2 regions of the Paenibacillus sp. FSL E2-8871 genome follow, and region 2 is predicted to be linked to the other one. Evidence: riboswitches for the same ligand, from Rfam matches in the RefSeq annotation. Region 2 holds a riboswitch; the other holds the start of a gene.
What was found. Region 2 has a riboswitch for cyclic di-GMP ahead of NYE25_RS20195 (NPCBM/NEW2 domain-containing protein). Riboswitches for the same ligand answer to the same signal wherever they lie in the genome.

Region 1 (7,645 bases), 1.3 Mb from region 2:
TCACTACTGTTCCGGTCAGTGTATAGCTGCCATGAATAGGCTCGGAAATTGGAGCGTTAAGAGATTCTAAACGGAGATTATCCCAAGTCCACCAGGAATATTCGTCTTCTTTGTCACTGCAATATAAACAGCGAACCGTTTGCAGCTTCAATTCGTTCGTTCCCAGCTTCAATTGCTCCTTGGGAATGTATAATTCATAGGATTTTTGAAAGCTATATTCACTTTCTGTGCCCGATACGCCCGCAATTTGAATGATCCCTGACAATTGATGATTGGAAAACACACTCATTTGCGGCACGGATTTATAAGCATCCAGAATTCCTACGCTAAATAAGACCCCATTCTCCGGGATCTTATTTAGCTGATAAGTGATCGTTAATTCCGGCTGGGTCTTTCCATTCAAGCCTGCAGGCAAGCTCTGAAGAGCCGATGATTTGAGCGCTGAGTAAGGAACATTAAATACCTTCTTACTGCCAGAAGTGCCACTCGCAGCGAACTCAGCTGCTGAGCCATCATGTTGTCCCAGATTCCAGATCACAGTACCATCCGGTATTTCTGCTGCAACATCACTTCCTGTAGATAGTCTCGGTATATTGGCACCTACCTTATAATCGTTTGTCTTATTCGTTCCGAAAACAGAGACAGACAACAGAAACAAGACGGTTAATGCGGTGAATTTCAGTAATAACAGTAATGGTTTGTTTGCAGTTATCCTATTTTTTCTATTAGATATTCTCCTCGTTATTCCCATCCATAGGTCCTCTCTTTCTTCCGGAATGTCTAACCCTATCATTTCATTAGATTAAGGAAGGAACAATGCCCCTTGTGGAATCACCTGCTGCTTCTGGCTGGAACTCTCCCACAGCAAGCGAAGATTAGCATCTCCTTCATTCTCATAATATTCAATTTGGATATCATAAAGTGTTCCGGCTGTGAGCGGGATACTTCCTTTATGAAGGGTTGCACTTTGATTTTTCCAATTATCGATGATCAGCTTTCCGTCAATCCAGACACGGACTCCATCATCAGAGGATGCCGAAATCGTATATTTTTCACTGAATTTGGGTTTGAGCTTCCCTTTCCAGCGAACAGAAAAATGATCTTCATCTATCTCCTGTGCAGGTGACCCGCCATGCCAATTAAAATCAATCTTACGATCATCGCGGATAAGTACCGCTTCTCCCTCTAAATCAGTATTGTTATAATATTCTCCAGTCAAACCCGTTGGAGTTACCGGGATTACCGGTGCTATCGAAGGGCCTCCTGTTGTGAGAACGTAATCCTCTCTCGATACTATAAACGAGTCATTCATAAAGCTTTTAATTGACTGTAGCGTATTATTTTCTGTCAGTAATTTTCCCCAGGTCATCATATAGACCCATTTATTTTGTTTCTCAGTTAATACATCCGGGTTCGGCAGCTGCCCACTCTCCCCGATTCCGATAGGTTTACCTTCAGCAAGTGCGAGCAGATCTTCATAGTAGGACTGCTTATAATCGTTATTGTAGATATCCGCAGCCAGAACATCGAGTTTATCCGCACCGGGATAATATGCAGCATAAGGATCTGCCCATTCATTCGGCGCATTTGGATTCCACACCCACAGTAGATTATTCAGTTGATGTGTGTTTACAAAACGATCATAGACAATATTCCAAAGCGCTGAAAAATTGTCCTTTTTCCCCCACCAAAACCAACCGCCGTTCATTTCATGGTAAGGTCGCCATAAAACTGGAACTCCGGCATCACGCAGCTGTCCCAAATAGCCAGCGATCTCGTCTAGATCAGAGATTAGACTCTTATACTGAGCCGTCCCAGGCGTAACATAAGTATTAAACTTCTCTTGACTGAGACTTCTGTTTACATTGGACCACTCCGGAGAAGTCCCCGGCAAACTCTGATGGAATGTCATGGCTACAATGCCACCCTCTTGATGCCACTCCATTGCACTGTCTATAACAGCTTGTCGCTGTTCTGCGATCGTCCCTTCGGGTTGATTATTAATTGCCCCCAATTCATAACCATGTAGAACGGCATTTTGTCCCGATGTATTCTTCAGCTTATGAACCAGTTCATCTGGACTTTCTAGATAATCATGCTGGCCAGACAGGATTCCTTTGCCACGTAGATTCACCAAATTACTCAGCAGTTGCTTGGCTTCTTCAGAAGCTGATGGATTGCTTGGTATAGCCGGAGGAAGAGCGGAAGAAACACTCATAGCCTTCGGAAGACCCTTAACCTCTCCCCAAGGCAGCAAGGAAAAAATAATAAACACCGGTAATATAGTAAACAACAATCTGTTTTGCTTATAATATTTACGCAAATAAATCCTCCTTTCGGTAGCTGTACTGCCTCCACAGGTGCTAAATAAACATACCTGTTATCGGACAATCGTCTTCTGACCTAATGAGGACTATAGCTTAGTAGCTCTGCAATAACGCAGAGCCACTAAGGATCGACCTGTAATTTTCATCAATCAGGAGACATCCGGAAGATAAAGTGCACTTGCTGGAACTGTCTCTTTAGCTTGACTAGCACTTTCCCACATCAAGCGGACTCTCGCATCGCCTTCATTTTCGTAATACTCCACCTTGATATCGTATAGCTGACCAGCCTTCAGCGTTATACTACCCTTACGCTCAGTACCACTTTGCTTAGTCCAACTATCAATCACGGATTGCCCATTCACCCACACACGGATGCCATCATCTGAGGTAGTGTAAAATGTATATTGCTCATCATATAATGGCTTAATTTTACCGCTCCAACGTATGGAGAAACGATCAATCCCGAGGGCGGCATCCGGCGATCCTTGCCGCCAATTGAAATCGATAATTGCATCAGTTCTAGTAAGAGCTGCTGTTCCCGATAGCTGTATGTTGTTGTAATATTCTCCTGCAAGCCCCTTCGCAAGAGGAATGGCTGCCTCCCCCTCTTCTTCGGGAGGTGCCGGCGCTGGTGCAGCGCTAGGTGTCGGTGCCAGACCAGTATTTAATTTATCTCTGGTCAGGGTATAGTTGCTATTCATAAATGTTTTGATTGTATCTGCACTGTTATTCTCGTAAAGCATTTTTCCCCAGCTCATCATATACGTCCATTTACTTTGTGATTGCTGAAGCTTCTCCAGATTAGGCATTTCACCATTCTCCCCGATCGCAATCGGTTTGCCTGCGGCTAGACTCAACAAGCTGTCATAGTATTTTTGCTGGTAATCATTTTCGTATATATCTGCTGCCAGAATATCTACTTTATCAGCACCTGGATAAGTTAGCGCATAAGGATCTGACCAAACATTGGGAGCATTCGGACTCCATACCCATAACAAATTATTTAATTTATGAACGTTAACAAAACGGTCATACATAATATTCCAAAGTTTAGAAAAGTTATTTTTCTTCCCCCACCAGAACCAGTTCCCGTTCATTTCATGATAGGGTCTCCAAAGCACCGGAACATTGGCATCGCGCAAGCTTTTTAGGGAGACTGCCACCTTATCAAGTTCAGCGATCAGATTGTTATATTGCTTGGTACCCGGTGTAACGTAACTATCGAACTCATTCTGACTAAGTGTTTTTTTCACATTATCCCAGCCATAAGAGGTGCCCGGCAGGTTAGCATGAAAAGTCATAGCTACGATCCCGCCCGCTTTATTCCAGTTGATGGCGCTGTTCACCACATTTTGACGCTGCCAGGCCATCGTTCCTTCTGACTGACCGCTGATCGCGCCCAGTTCATAACCGTGAAGAGCGGCATATTGTCCGCTGGTTCCCTTCAGCATATTGTTAATTTCATCTGGACTTTCTAAATAGTCATGTTGACCAGCAATAATACCTTTTCCTGAGATCGAGTAAAAATAGTTAAGCAGCTTTACGGCTTCAGGTGAGGCTCCTGGGGTAACTGGCGTTCCAGAATTTGAAGCAGCTATGACAACAGACGGCGAAATTCCAACAGTAAGCGGAAGTGCAGTCAGAAACAAGACGAGTGACAGAAATGCGCCAAATAATCGATACGTACGGTAAGCTTTCAAAATAATCTCCCTTTCGGTAGCCAGGCTGCCACTCTTTCGAAGGCCCTATAGCTTTGCGTCCCTACCTTTCGATAGGTTTGCCTTTTCAATTTAAGAGAAATAATCTCTCTTACCGTAAGTATCGACGACAATTAATGATATATTTAGTGTTTTTATGACTTTTTTTGATAATTGAGTCAATTTACCTGTTTCAAGAAATTTTGGATTGGTTAAATAGATAGGTTAGACCTATGAAATGAATTGTTGTAGTTCTATATCATTCCAGTCTAAAGTAATACGAATGTTATCTTCTTCTACTAATTCAGAACCCGTTTGTACCTCTATAAACTCGACATCCGTCAAAGCAAGGATCGCGTGCTTCGTTCCTTCCGGTATACGTACCACGTCCCCAGCCTTCACATTATGTTTTTTCTCATTCAGCACAATACTTGCTTCGCCGCTGACGATTGTCCAAATTTCACTACGCTTGCGATGTAATTGATAGCTGATATTATTCCCCTCGGATATAAAAATCCGTTTGGTCAGCACTTCATTGCCTTCATCATATTTCACATAATCAATAACTTTGTAATGGCCCCAGCGGCGTTCCTCGTACATCGGTCTTTGTTCAAAGGTCTTCAGCACTTCTTTAATCCGTGGGCTCTCAGCTTTATGGGTAACTAGAATCCCATCCGGGCTAGCCGCAATGATCAGATCCTTCGCACCAATTACCGTAATCGGAATATCCAGCTCATTAATCAAGCAAGTCCCCTCAGAATCCGCCGTTACAAAACCTTTTCCTACATGCTTGCTGCTCATTTCCTCTGTCAGCGTATTCCACGTTCCAAGATCCTTCCAGAATCCATCATACGGCTGCACCACAATATGTTCTTCTTTCTCCACCACTTCATAATCAAAGCTGATGGAAGACAATAGCTTATACTGCTTCTGCAATTCTTCATATCCTAAAGGCAACCCTTTACGCTGCAAAATATCTAACAAGTACCCTAAGCGGAAGGCAAACACTCCACAATTCCACAATGCATTTTGCTCGATGAGCTGTTCTGCTTGTATACGGTCTGGTTTCTCTTGAAAGTGACTCACCTTCATAAAACCATTTCCCCCCGCCTCTTCGGTGGTAGGAATAATATATCCGTATTTCTCTGAGGCATGTTCAGGAACAACACCCATTAGGGCCAGATTTGCTCCACTTTCCAGCATGGTCCCCTCAAGCATAGCTATGGTATCAAAAAAGGATGCTTCTACATAAGGGTCAACAGGCAATATTGCTACCGTCTCCGCTGGAGAAACACCTGCCACTGAATAAAGATAGGTAGCTGTTAAGGCGATAGCCGGAAAAGTATCCCGACGCTCCGGTTCAACGATAATCGGCACATGACTTCCCAGTTGGCTTTGTATCATTTCTACTTGGCTGCGGCCGGTGGCCAGATAAGATGATTCTGCCATCCCTGCTTCCTCCAGCTGTCTCCAGACACGTTGTACCATGGATTCTGGTTCACCTTGAGGGCTTTCAAGTACCTTTAGAAATTGCTTTGAACGTGAGTCGTTGGACAACGGCCATAACCGTTTACCTGAACCGCCTGATAGAAGTACCATTTTCATAGAATGAACCCTCCTTGAATTGATATCAAAACCTATGTCTTCCGTTTGGTGGTCGTTGGAATGGATGCACTTACAAACTTTGTTAGGTATGAACCACTTCAAGGGATTTTGGACTTCCGATCGCTGTTATCCTCAGATTTCCTTATTGAACCGCTTCTAGCGGTAGAAATCCGAGGATAAAGGCGAACACTCCGTTTCTACAGTTCCAAATTCCCTTTCCGTTCTTAACCTAACCAACTACTTTTTAACACTGATCCGTGCGCACCGGGCTGTACCAGCCAGAAGCAAGCACGTTTTTCTAAAGACTCGCTTCTGCTCCGGGGGAGGCAGCAGCAACTGCAAGAACAACTGCAACTAAAAGAGCAAGACTAGTTGCCACCACGGAGACAAAGACGATGACAACTATAAGTGCTACTGCTACTGCTGTTGCGATAAACAATCAGAGTACACTAACTATATAAATTGCTTAGAAACTTAAGATAAGGGAACGAAGTGGCGGAGAAGAATTTTGGAACTGGAGGAGCGATAGCGTCCGCCTAAAAGCTTTCCGTAGGAAAGCTCACTTCGTAAGCATAAGCTTTTCCGGATTTCATCCGCTATTAAGCGGTATAAATCAAGAAATCTGGAAACAACAGCGGCTGGAAGTCCAAACATTCACCGCAGTTGCGACTGACACTTAACACAAAAATCTCAAGTTCAATATATATAGATTAAACCGCTCCAGCCACACTAGCAGAATAACCGCTCAATCCACCCATCTGCGGGCGGCCGACAGAATGATAAACGAGTCCGGTACCCTCAATTTGCTCCTTGGAATACACGTTGCGTCCATCGATCAATACCCCATTACGCATGCTTTTCGCCAGCTGATGCAGATCAATCTCCTTGAGTAGGCTCCAATCAGTCAGGAGGCATACGGCGTCGCTGCCCTCAGCCGCTTCCTCTGGCAGATTGCACCAGCGAAGCTGCGGATGATCATATTGCTGCCTGAAATTTGTAGCTGCGATTGGATCATATAGTTTGACTGTTGCCCCTTCAGCCACCAGTGCCTCAACAATCTCTCTGGCTGGAGCTTCGCGGACATCATCGGTATTAGGCTTAAAGGCAAGCCCCCATATCCCAATCGTCGAACCGCGCAGGCTGCCAAGTGATTCATGCAGCTTGGAGATGATCATAAACCGTTGTCCCTTGTTCACTTCGACTACAGATTTCAATAATTTGAATTCGTAATCGACGTTGCCCGCAATTTGAATGAGTGCATTAGTGTCTTTCGGGAAACAGGAGCCTCCATAACCGATACCAGCCTGCAGGAAGGATGACCCGATTCTTTGGTCCATACCCATTCCTTGTGCTACCTCGGTTACATCAGCTCCCACTTTTTCACAAATATTGGCAATCTCATTAATGAAGGAGATCTTCGTGGCCAAAAATGCATTTGAAGCATATTTGATCATTTCAGCACTGCGTATATCTGTTACAAATACATTTTCTGTGAAACCCTTATGAAGCTCGCGCATGGTTGGTTCCAGCTCTGGATTATCAAGACCAATGACAATTCTGTCGGGATGGAGGGTATCGCGAATCGCTGACCCTTCACGTAAAAACTCGGGAGCAGACACGATATCAAAAGAATGATGGGTAAACTTAGAGAGCATTTTGGAGATTTTCTCATTTGTCCCTACGGGAACTGTAGATTTAGTCATTATAATTTTGTGCCCGTCCATCGCTTTAGCGATTTCAGCAGCTGCACCCTCAATGTAGGTTAAGTCAGCTTCACCATTAGGCAGCGATGGCGTACCTACAGCAAGAATGATAATATCTGAATGCCGCACCGAATCCTGAAGATCTGCAGAAAAAGATAACCGTTCCTCACGAAGATTCAGTTCAATCAGTTCCTCGATTCCCGGCTCATAGATGGGCGATTCCATCTGTTTCAGTTTCTTAATCTTTTCCTCGTCCTTATCCACACAGATGACATGATGTCCGCCCAGTGCAAAGCACACGCCAGATACAAGA
Region 2 (7,645 bases):
GTTCTGAGTAGAATTCCAGTCGTAATCCGTCAGATACGTAAAGTCCGTCATGTCTACAACGGCAATGGTTCTAGTCTTCGTGGTCGTATTTCCATCACTATCCGTTACTGTATAAGTAATCGGATACTTTCCAGCTCTGCCCCATTTAACTTGATCTTCACCCGTAACCTTTACTTGAGCCGTCAAGTCACCATCTTCTGAATCCATTGCTGAATAGTCCGCACTTACTGCTATGGCTTGCCCCACTTTGGTGGATACAGATTTAGCTATGGTAAGCTCCGGCGTACTGTTTAGAATCATAAACTTCGCATCAGCGAAATCACCGTGGTCTGAAGCATTTCCGTTGCCGGCATTATCTAGTACCAACTTTAATTCACTTACACCCTTCACAGGGATCCGAGCTAATTTAGCTTCCGTGCCAAATTTCATCAGTCCGCTATTATACACTTCTACCCTATCGGCGAAGATTTTGAAGATCACACTAGAATTATTTTGCTCTGGGATATTTCGGTCAACCCCTACATATGTTTCAAAATATTCGAAATTAGCACCCGCCAGATTATACACGATCTCGGAGTTAGCATGCGTTCCTAAACCCTTAGCGAACTCTTTGGTTACGCCATTTACGAGTAGCTTAATCGGATTGTTGGAACTTGCCTTATCCTTACGAACAACATTATAATCCGTTCTTGCCGACTGCCAAGCTGTATCACTCAAGTATTTACTAGCGCTATACACAACGATTGTTCTGGTCTGCACAGCTGTATTCCCATCCCGGTCTGTAACTGACAGTTCGACGTTGTAAGTGCCTGTCTTGCTTGAAGTAAAACCATTCGGACTTACCTCAACGGCTCCAATCAAGTTACCATCTTCCTTATCAACGGCTGTAACATCGGTCAAAACATCAAATTCACTGTTCAGCTTAATAAACGTTGTCTCTTCAGGCACTGTGATTGTAGGCTTGCTTGAAGTATTCGTAAACTTCGCATCCGCCCATACCGTATGATCTGAAGCATTGCCGTCTGTAGCATCTGTGGTAACCAGCTTCACTTCGCGCGCGCCTGTCACAGGTATTTTCACAAATTCATGCTCTGTTCCTGCCCGGAAAACATCGCTCCCGAATTTCTTCTCTCCATCTACATACACTTCAAAGGTTGCAGAGGATGGCTTTCCTTTCATCGCTTGATCGATCCCGATGTAGCTTTCAAAGAAGTCATAACCTTTACCCTCAATATCATAAATAACTTCAGAGTTCGCATGTACACCGATTCCCTTGGTATAGGTCGCAGCTAACCCTTGTCGAATAAGGGTGATGATTCCACCAGAAACGGCTTTGTCTTTCTTTAATTCACCCCAACCAACAACGACTGACTTCGCATTAAGATCCGAAAGATAAGCATAGTCACTCGTTACCGTAACCAGTGTAGTTTTGGTTTCTGTAACCCCTTCGTTCTTCACTTCATATACCACTTCGTAGTCGCCTTTTTGCGTTACATTAACGGTATTTGCTTTCAGGGTGACATTAGCAGTAATATCGTTTCCTTGATAGTTAGTCGCTTTTACATAGCTCATCGGATCAAAAGCTTGATTAAGCTTTAACGTGATTTGATCTTCAACAGATAACGCTGGCTTGAAGGCTTTAACCTGTACCGGCTTCAGTGGGTTCAGCTTCTTATCATAACCAACGATCTTGTACGTATAATTGATGCTGTTATCTACATTCGTGTCCACGAACTGGTCAGTCCCTGTAAACCCTACTAACTTATCGTCTCTATACACCTCATAACCTAAGAAATCTTTCTTAAGATCCGTATCCATACTGAAGCTTAATGTGTTCGATTTAGCAGTAGTGTTAGGCGTGACATTAACCTTTATCACAACATTCTTATCTGCTATCCCTGTTCCCACATAATGAACCACTGAATTGTTTAAATACCATAGCTTTTTCGGTGCTGGGTATTTAGCTAACTTCTCTTTCGTTTCAGGATTCACAGTGAAGCCATGTCTGGCAAAATAGCTACTTAAGTCTAACCCCAGCACTTCAGAGGAGAACTCCACCAAATACTGCTGCTTGGAATTGTCGCCGTTCGTAAGAGAGACCTTCCGCTCGCGGTACAGCTTGGTCAGTTCTGTCCAGTAACCCGGATGCGCCAATTCTAACTGCCAATAGGCACCGAGCTGTGCAAATAAGCCCTGCTGATTCATAACCACTTTATTTTCTTCGATTACATATTTATAAATATCACTTTCAAAAGGAATACGAGTATCCATCGAGTCCGCATAGACTGACATCAGCACAGACACCATATTATTGGTTACTTCACCATATTCTCGTTCACCCATCGCCAAGCGATGCCCTATTTCATGATTCAATCCCCAGCCTGGATAGACTTTGTTAAAATCACCTAACATCGTCCCTACGGTCCCAATTTGTATCCCTGTATGATCTCCCGCTGCATACATCGCACCATAAGGCTGCATCAATCGGATGTTCTCACGAATTAGCTTGGCATCATGAATCACACTACTGCCATCCAAGCCATAGAAGTCAAAGATCGTCTTCATCCAAGTATCATAGCCGGTTACGGTACCCAGCGGATCATTTTCTTGCGTAATAAACTTGTTATAAGCTTCTGTCGCAGTTCCTGTGAAAATAACATGATCGCTGACCATTTCCACCACATCGATGAGCTCGCGATCTTGAACATTCGGATGCGCTGCCTTATCTTCATCTAATTTTTGTTTATAGGTGGTTAAGAAGGCTTTAAATTGTTCAGGATCTGTAGTCCTGGTCATCATAGGGATCTTGGTAAGCCCCTCGAACCGGATCATAGGTGCTTTACCTTGTTCCTCTGCTGTATATGGATTGACGATATACACTGTACCGCCCTTAGTCACTTCATGTGCATAATAACTATTCGTAGCAAATTCAGGAACGGTTATAATGTTCTTACCTGGACGCAACTGCACACCTCTAGCCCAAACATTCCAAGCCGCCTCTTGTTGAGAAAAGACTAAAGAAGGTAGTTTATCGCTAGAAGCTGCGTCCACATAAATGTTGATCGTATCTCCAGGCATTGCAACGAGACCTGTAGGCTGGTTGTTCGTACCGAAACCAATTCTCAGGTTTTCCTGCGCATGCTTTTTCATATCTCCACGTTGTTCCGCCTCAATGATGGTGCCTTCGGTTTGAACTTCACCATTCACTAGCTTCATAGCTAAATCCAAAGAATCTTTCAGGATTGGATAGAGCGGATGTACTTTTGCCGCTTCTTCTAATTCATTGATTGCATTGGCGCTATTATAAGCAGGAACAACCGCACTCATCGTGCCATCTGTGAAAATACCATTTACAGCTTCACTTACTTTATCCTCTGTATAAAATCTAAATTCAGCTGCAAAGGGTCTGTTGATATTGGCTTTTGTGAACTTGAATTTCAATCTTTTAAACTTTGTAGGTTCGAATTTAAACTCCAGAAAGTCATTCGTACTAGTCGCGGTTCCGCTAGATACGAGCTGGAAGGTCTCTCCCTTACTTGTTTCTGATGCATAAATTTCAAAAGCCTCTGGGAAGCCTTTACGATTATCTCTAGCCAGAAAAGCCAATCTATCTAGTACTTTCGCTTGCGCTAATTCAAACACGACTTCATTCGTGAAGCTGTCATCATTGTTTTTGTTCGTTTCCCAGTGTGTATTCGGCTGGTCATCGAGCATGTATTCCGGTTTCGTACCTGGATAGCTCCCACCGTTCACCGTTACTTTTGATACGTTTGAGTTGGGCATTCTATAAGCTTCGCTATAGGCATTTTCGTATGCTGTACCATAGCCTTTTAGCTTCGAAACCTTAGCCGCTGTTGCCTCTATTTGATGGTTCTCCAGAAGTACTTTTGCATTCTCTATATCTGCTTGAAACTGCGCGTACAGTGGATGTGACTGCACGTCTTGTTCTAAAGCCGTTAATTTCTCCACCGTATTAAATGCTGCGCTAACTTGACTCAAGGTATCATCTGTAAATAAATTTTTCATTTTAGCGGATACGGTATCTTCTTTGTAAAAAGAAAACTCAGCTGCACTCGCCCAATCTTGGTTAGCTTTTTTGAAGACAAATTTAAGTCTCTTGAAGGCTGTAGGTGCAAACTGAATCTCTACTACGTCACCTGCTCCGCCTTTATATTCTCCAGAGGATACTAGCGTATAATCGCCTGCATCCGTAGTTGAGCCATAAATATCAAATTCCTGAGCAAACCCCTTCCCCTTTGCACTGGATTGTCTTGCAGCGTATACGATTCTATTTAATTCAGTGGACTCATTGAAAACAAAGACAACCTCATTCGTAAACGTTGAACTGTTCGGTTTGCCCGTTTCCCAATGCGTACTCATATCGCCATCCATAGCCTTAGCTATAGGTGAACCTGAGTAGTTGCCACCGTTATTGGTAATGGATTTAATATTCGCAGGATTCATTCTAAAAACATCATTATAAGCGCTTAGGATAGCCTTGCCGTACAGATCAAAAGGAATAACTGACGCATTGCTGAATAGGTCAGCCTTGCTTTGTACTACAGTGTTCACTACACTTACCTTGCTTACATCACTTGCTAAAGCATAACCTGCCTCACTCGAAAAACTAGCTAACATGGCTGCCGATGTAGCGATCGCAATCATTTTTTTCATCTTTTCTACCCCCCAGATGTAATATGAATCTCTTCCGTGCCTAAAAATAGGCACAAAAAAAACTACCCCAAAAGAGTAGCTTGATTGCGTATAAAGTCGCATAAAAACTAAGACTTAATTTTTATTAAACTTTAACAAAAAGCGTAATACACTCTTTGGCAGCTGGCTGACAATAGTTATGATAACCTTAGTCCCTATAGCTTTGCGTCCCTACATTTCCATAGGTTTGCCTATGAAGTTTCGAATACATTACAAAGAGTAACATAACGCTACATCTGATCGCATGATTAATTGGTATGAAATCCGAATAGGTAATTGCAATTACTTTTTCTATCGTGATAGATATTATTTATCGACTATCCCGGAAGAGAGAGGACACTTTAGGACTGGAGGTCTACTTAACTCCCCGCACCAAACAAACGCCGGAACCAATTCCACACATCGCCCGTGATGGGAATTAATCCGAAGCCATGCTCGCCAACTGCGATTAGACCATATGCCCATTGGCCAATAGCTACTGCTCCCCCAGCAATTCGTCCTATGGCTACCGCCCCAAATGCCGTATCACCTATGGCAACAGCTCCCAACGCTTTTTCGGCTATCGCGATCGCTCCTACAGCCACTCCTGCAATGGCAATCGCCCCAGCTGCGAAGCCAAGCCAGCTAATTGCTATCGCTCCAAGGGCTAACCACATTCCTAGTGATATTGCACCCACGGATAGAACCCCTACGCTTATCGCACCTATGGAAATCAGGCCAACAGCTATATCTCCAATGGCAATTAATCCAACAGCTGTCTTCACTTGTGGCTTGCTTCCGTGACCATACCCCTGACCTGAGTATCGACCCAAATTGCTGCGAATACTTACCACCGGAAATGATGGAGACGGCCATTGATAATCAATTTCTCGTCCACCTAACCCTCTAGAATCCGCCCAGCGTGTGATGTACTTATGCCATTTCATATCCATCCCGTCCCCCTTCTCAATTACCTTAATTATACAACCCCGGGGGTTGGCTGTACTCAGACTCTGACCTGAAATTCACCTCATCCTCTAGACGGAGTTATACTCATTAGGATCACTGTTTGGGAATAGGATCAGGCTTTCCAAATAAATATCCCTGAAACAACTGATAACCACTCTGCTTAAGCCATTCAAAGTCCCCTCTAAACTCCACACCTTCTGCTAAAGGAACGGATTGGATTTCTAAAGCTTTTTCTAAAAATTGTTTAGCTATTTTCTGTTTGTTCAGATCGCTGGACACACCCTGAACATATTTCATATCCAGCTTCATGTAATGGGGTTTAAGCTCCAACAACATCTCGATCGTGCTGAAGCCCTCGCCAACATCATCTAAAGCGTATTCAAATCCCCGATCCTTGTAATATGTCAAAATAGCTTTCAAATGAGCGAGATCATCCACTTTCTCCGTCTCAACAACTTCAAAGACAAAAAGAGAGGGATCGACGCCTAATTGATTGGCCAGTTCAACGGTTGATCTTAAGCAGAACTCTGGCGCGTAGATCGACGTTGGGATAAAATTAATAAAGGTTTTTTTATTTAAGGGTGCAGCATATTTTACAGCAGTCATTCTACATAACCGGTCTAAAGCATATAAACGCCCACGATTTCGTGCCGCCGCAAAAATCTCATTAGGATAGATACGGGACCCATCTTCTTTTTTAAATCTGGATAGGAGCTCGTATGCAAAAATATCTTCCCGTACGTTCACAATCGGTTGGAAGTGACAAGTAACTAAACCCTTAGTTATAACCTCATCAATCCACTCCATATCAAGTACAGTGGGTAATTCGGATAGAGGTCTCCATGTTTGGTCATCTATACGGAATTCAACCTGCTCCGACTCCATATGGTCATTACAGAAATCTAGAAAATCCCGCACCCCAGCCTCCTTAATCGTAATCACATTTTCTTCTACCTTATGTATCGTATTACTTCTACTCAAGTGATGAATAACCTCAGGTAAAATCCTTAGATTAAGCTCACCATGAGCCTTGATTTCAAAACTCAGTTCTCTTACTACACAATGATTACATGCCACATTCATAACCCCTTTAACAATCAATTCTCTGAAAAAGATCCCGGAACTGCTCTTCTCAATCGAAATCCGTATACTCTAGTAAATACGTCGGGTCTAACACGGTGATCTGCTGATGTTGAATATCAATAATCTTTTGCTCTTGCAGATCTTTAAGCACAAGGGTAGCCGTCTCCCTTAACGTTCCGATCATATCCGCGAACTGCTGATGGGTCAATCGAAGATCAATCCTCTGTTTGCCTTGCTCCTCTACTCCGAATCTTTGGTATAGTCTTCTTAGCGTAAATATCGCACGCGCTCTCGCATCATGAAATTTCATTTCATGTAATAACCGATTCGATAAAAATAAACGGTCCATTTGCAGCAGCATCAATTGTTCCTTAATCAACGGGTAATCGGCAAGCATCTGCTCAAAAGGCTCACGTTTAATCACAAATAATACAGTATCATTCATAGCCACCGCAGACAGCACTCTTATATTGGAGGGATGGATCACTTCCAGATCGCCAAAGAAATCGCCTTTTCCAAAAAGATCTACGGTATGCTCTTTCCCTTTCGTGGTAGCGTACACCCTTATAATCCCCGAATAGATAATGTAGGCATGTTCCCCCGGATCTGATTCTGTAAACACTAGAGTCCCCTTGGAATATGCCTTATAAGTGAATAATCTTGAGACCGCCTTGATCTCCTCCGAGGGTAAACCCTGAAAAAAGCGAATGCCAGTCCAAAAAGAAGCTTCCATCTCATTATTCCTTTCTAAAACACACCATAGTTTTGTATGCCAACATACAGATAATAAATCATCATCCTGTTATATTCTATCGTAACGATGCCAAAACCAATAACAAAGGAGAACCTTCCATGAGATATAATTTTGACGGAAAAGGAATTACAGAAACGCCAGAGATCG

Region 1: it holds a riboswitch for cyclic di-GMP, as region 2 does, so the genes downstream of both, NYE25_RS25740 (glycosyl hydrolase) here and NYE25_RS20195 (NPCBM/NEW2 domain-containing protein) in region 2, are expected to answer to the same signal.

What each region holds. Positions count from the first base shown of each region.
Region 1 covers NZ_JBBOBV010000001.1:5,726,396-5,734,040, reverse strand. Annotated here, with positions in the region: gene NYE25_RS25750 (discoidin domain-containing protein) at 1-751, opposite strand, end outside; gene NYE25_RS25745 (glycosyl hydrolase) at 803-2,323, opposite strand; gene NYE25_RS25740 (glycosyl hydrolase) at 2,477-4,027, opposite strand; cyclic di-GMP riboswitch class I at 4,040-4,119, opposite strand; gene NYE25_RS25735 (sugar phosphate nucleotidyltransferase) at 4,256-5,629, opposite strand; gene NYE25_RS25730 (UDP-glucose dehydrogenase family protein) at 6,340-7,645, opposite strand, start outside.
Region 2 covers NZ_JBBOBV010000001.1:4,453,967-4,461,611, forward strand. Annotated here, with positions in the region: gene NYE25_RS20195 (NPCBM/NEW2 domain-containing protein) at 1-4,674, opposite strand, end outside; cyclic di-GMP riboswitch class I at 4,829-4,915, opposite strand; gene NYE25_RS20200 (hypothetical protein) at 5,073-5,645, opposite strand; gene NYE25_RS20205 (EAL domain-containing protein) at 5,755-6,744, opposite strand; gene NYE25_RS20210 (Crp/Fnr family transcriptional regulator) at 6,794-7,477, opposite strand; gene NYE25_RS20215 (leucine-rich repeat domain-containing protein) at 7,597-7,645, shown strand, end outside.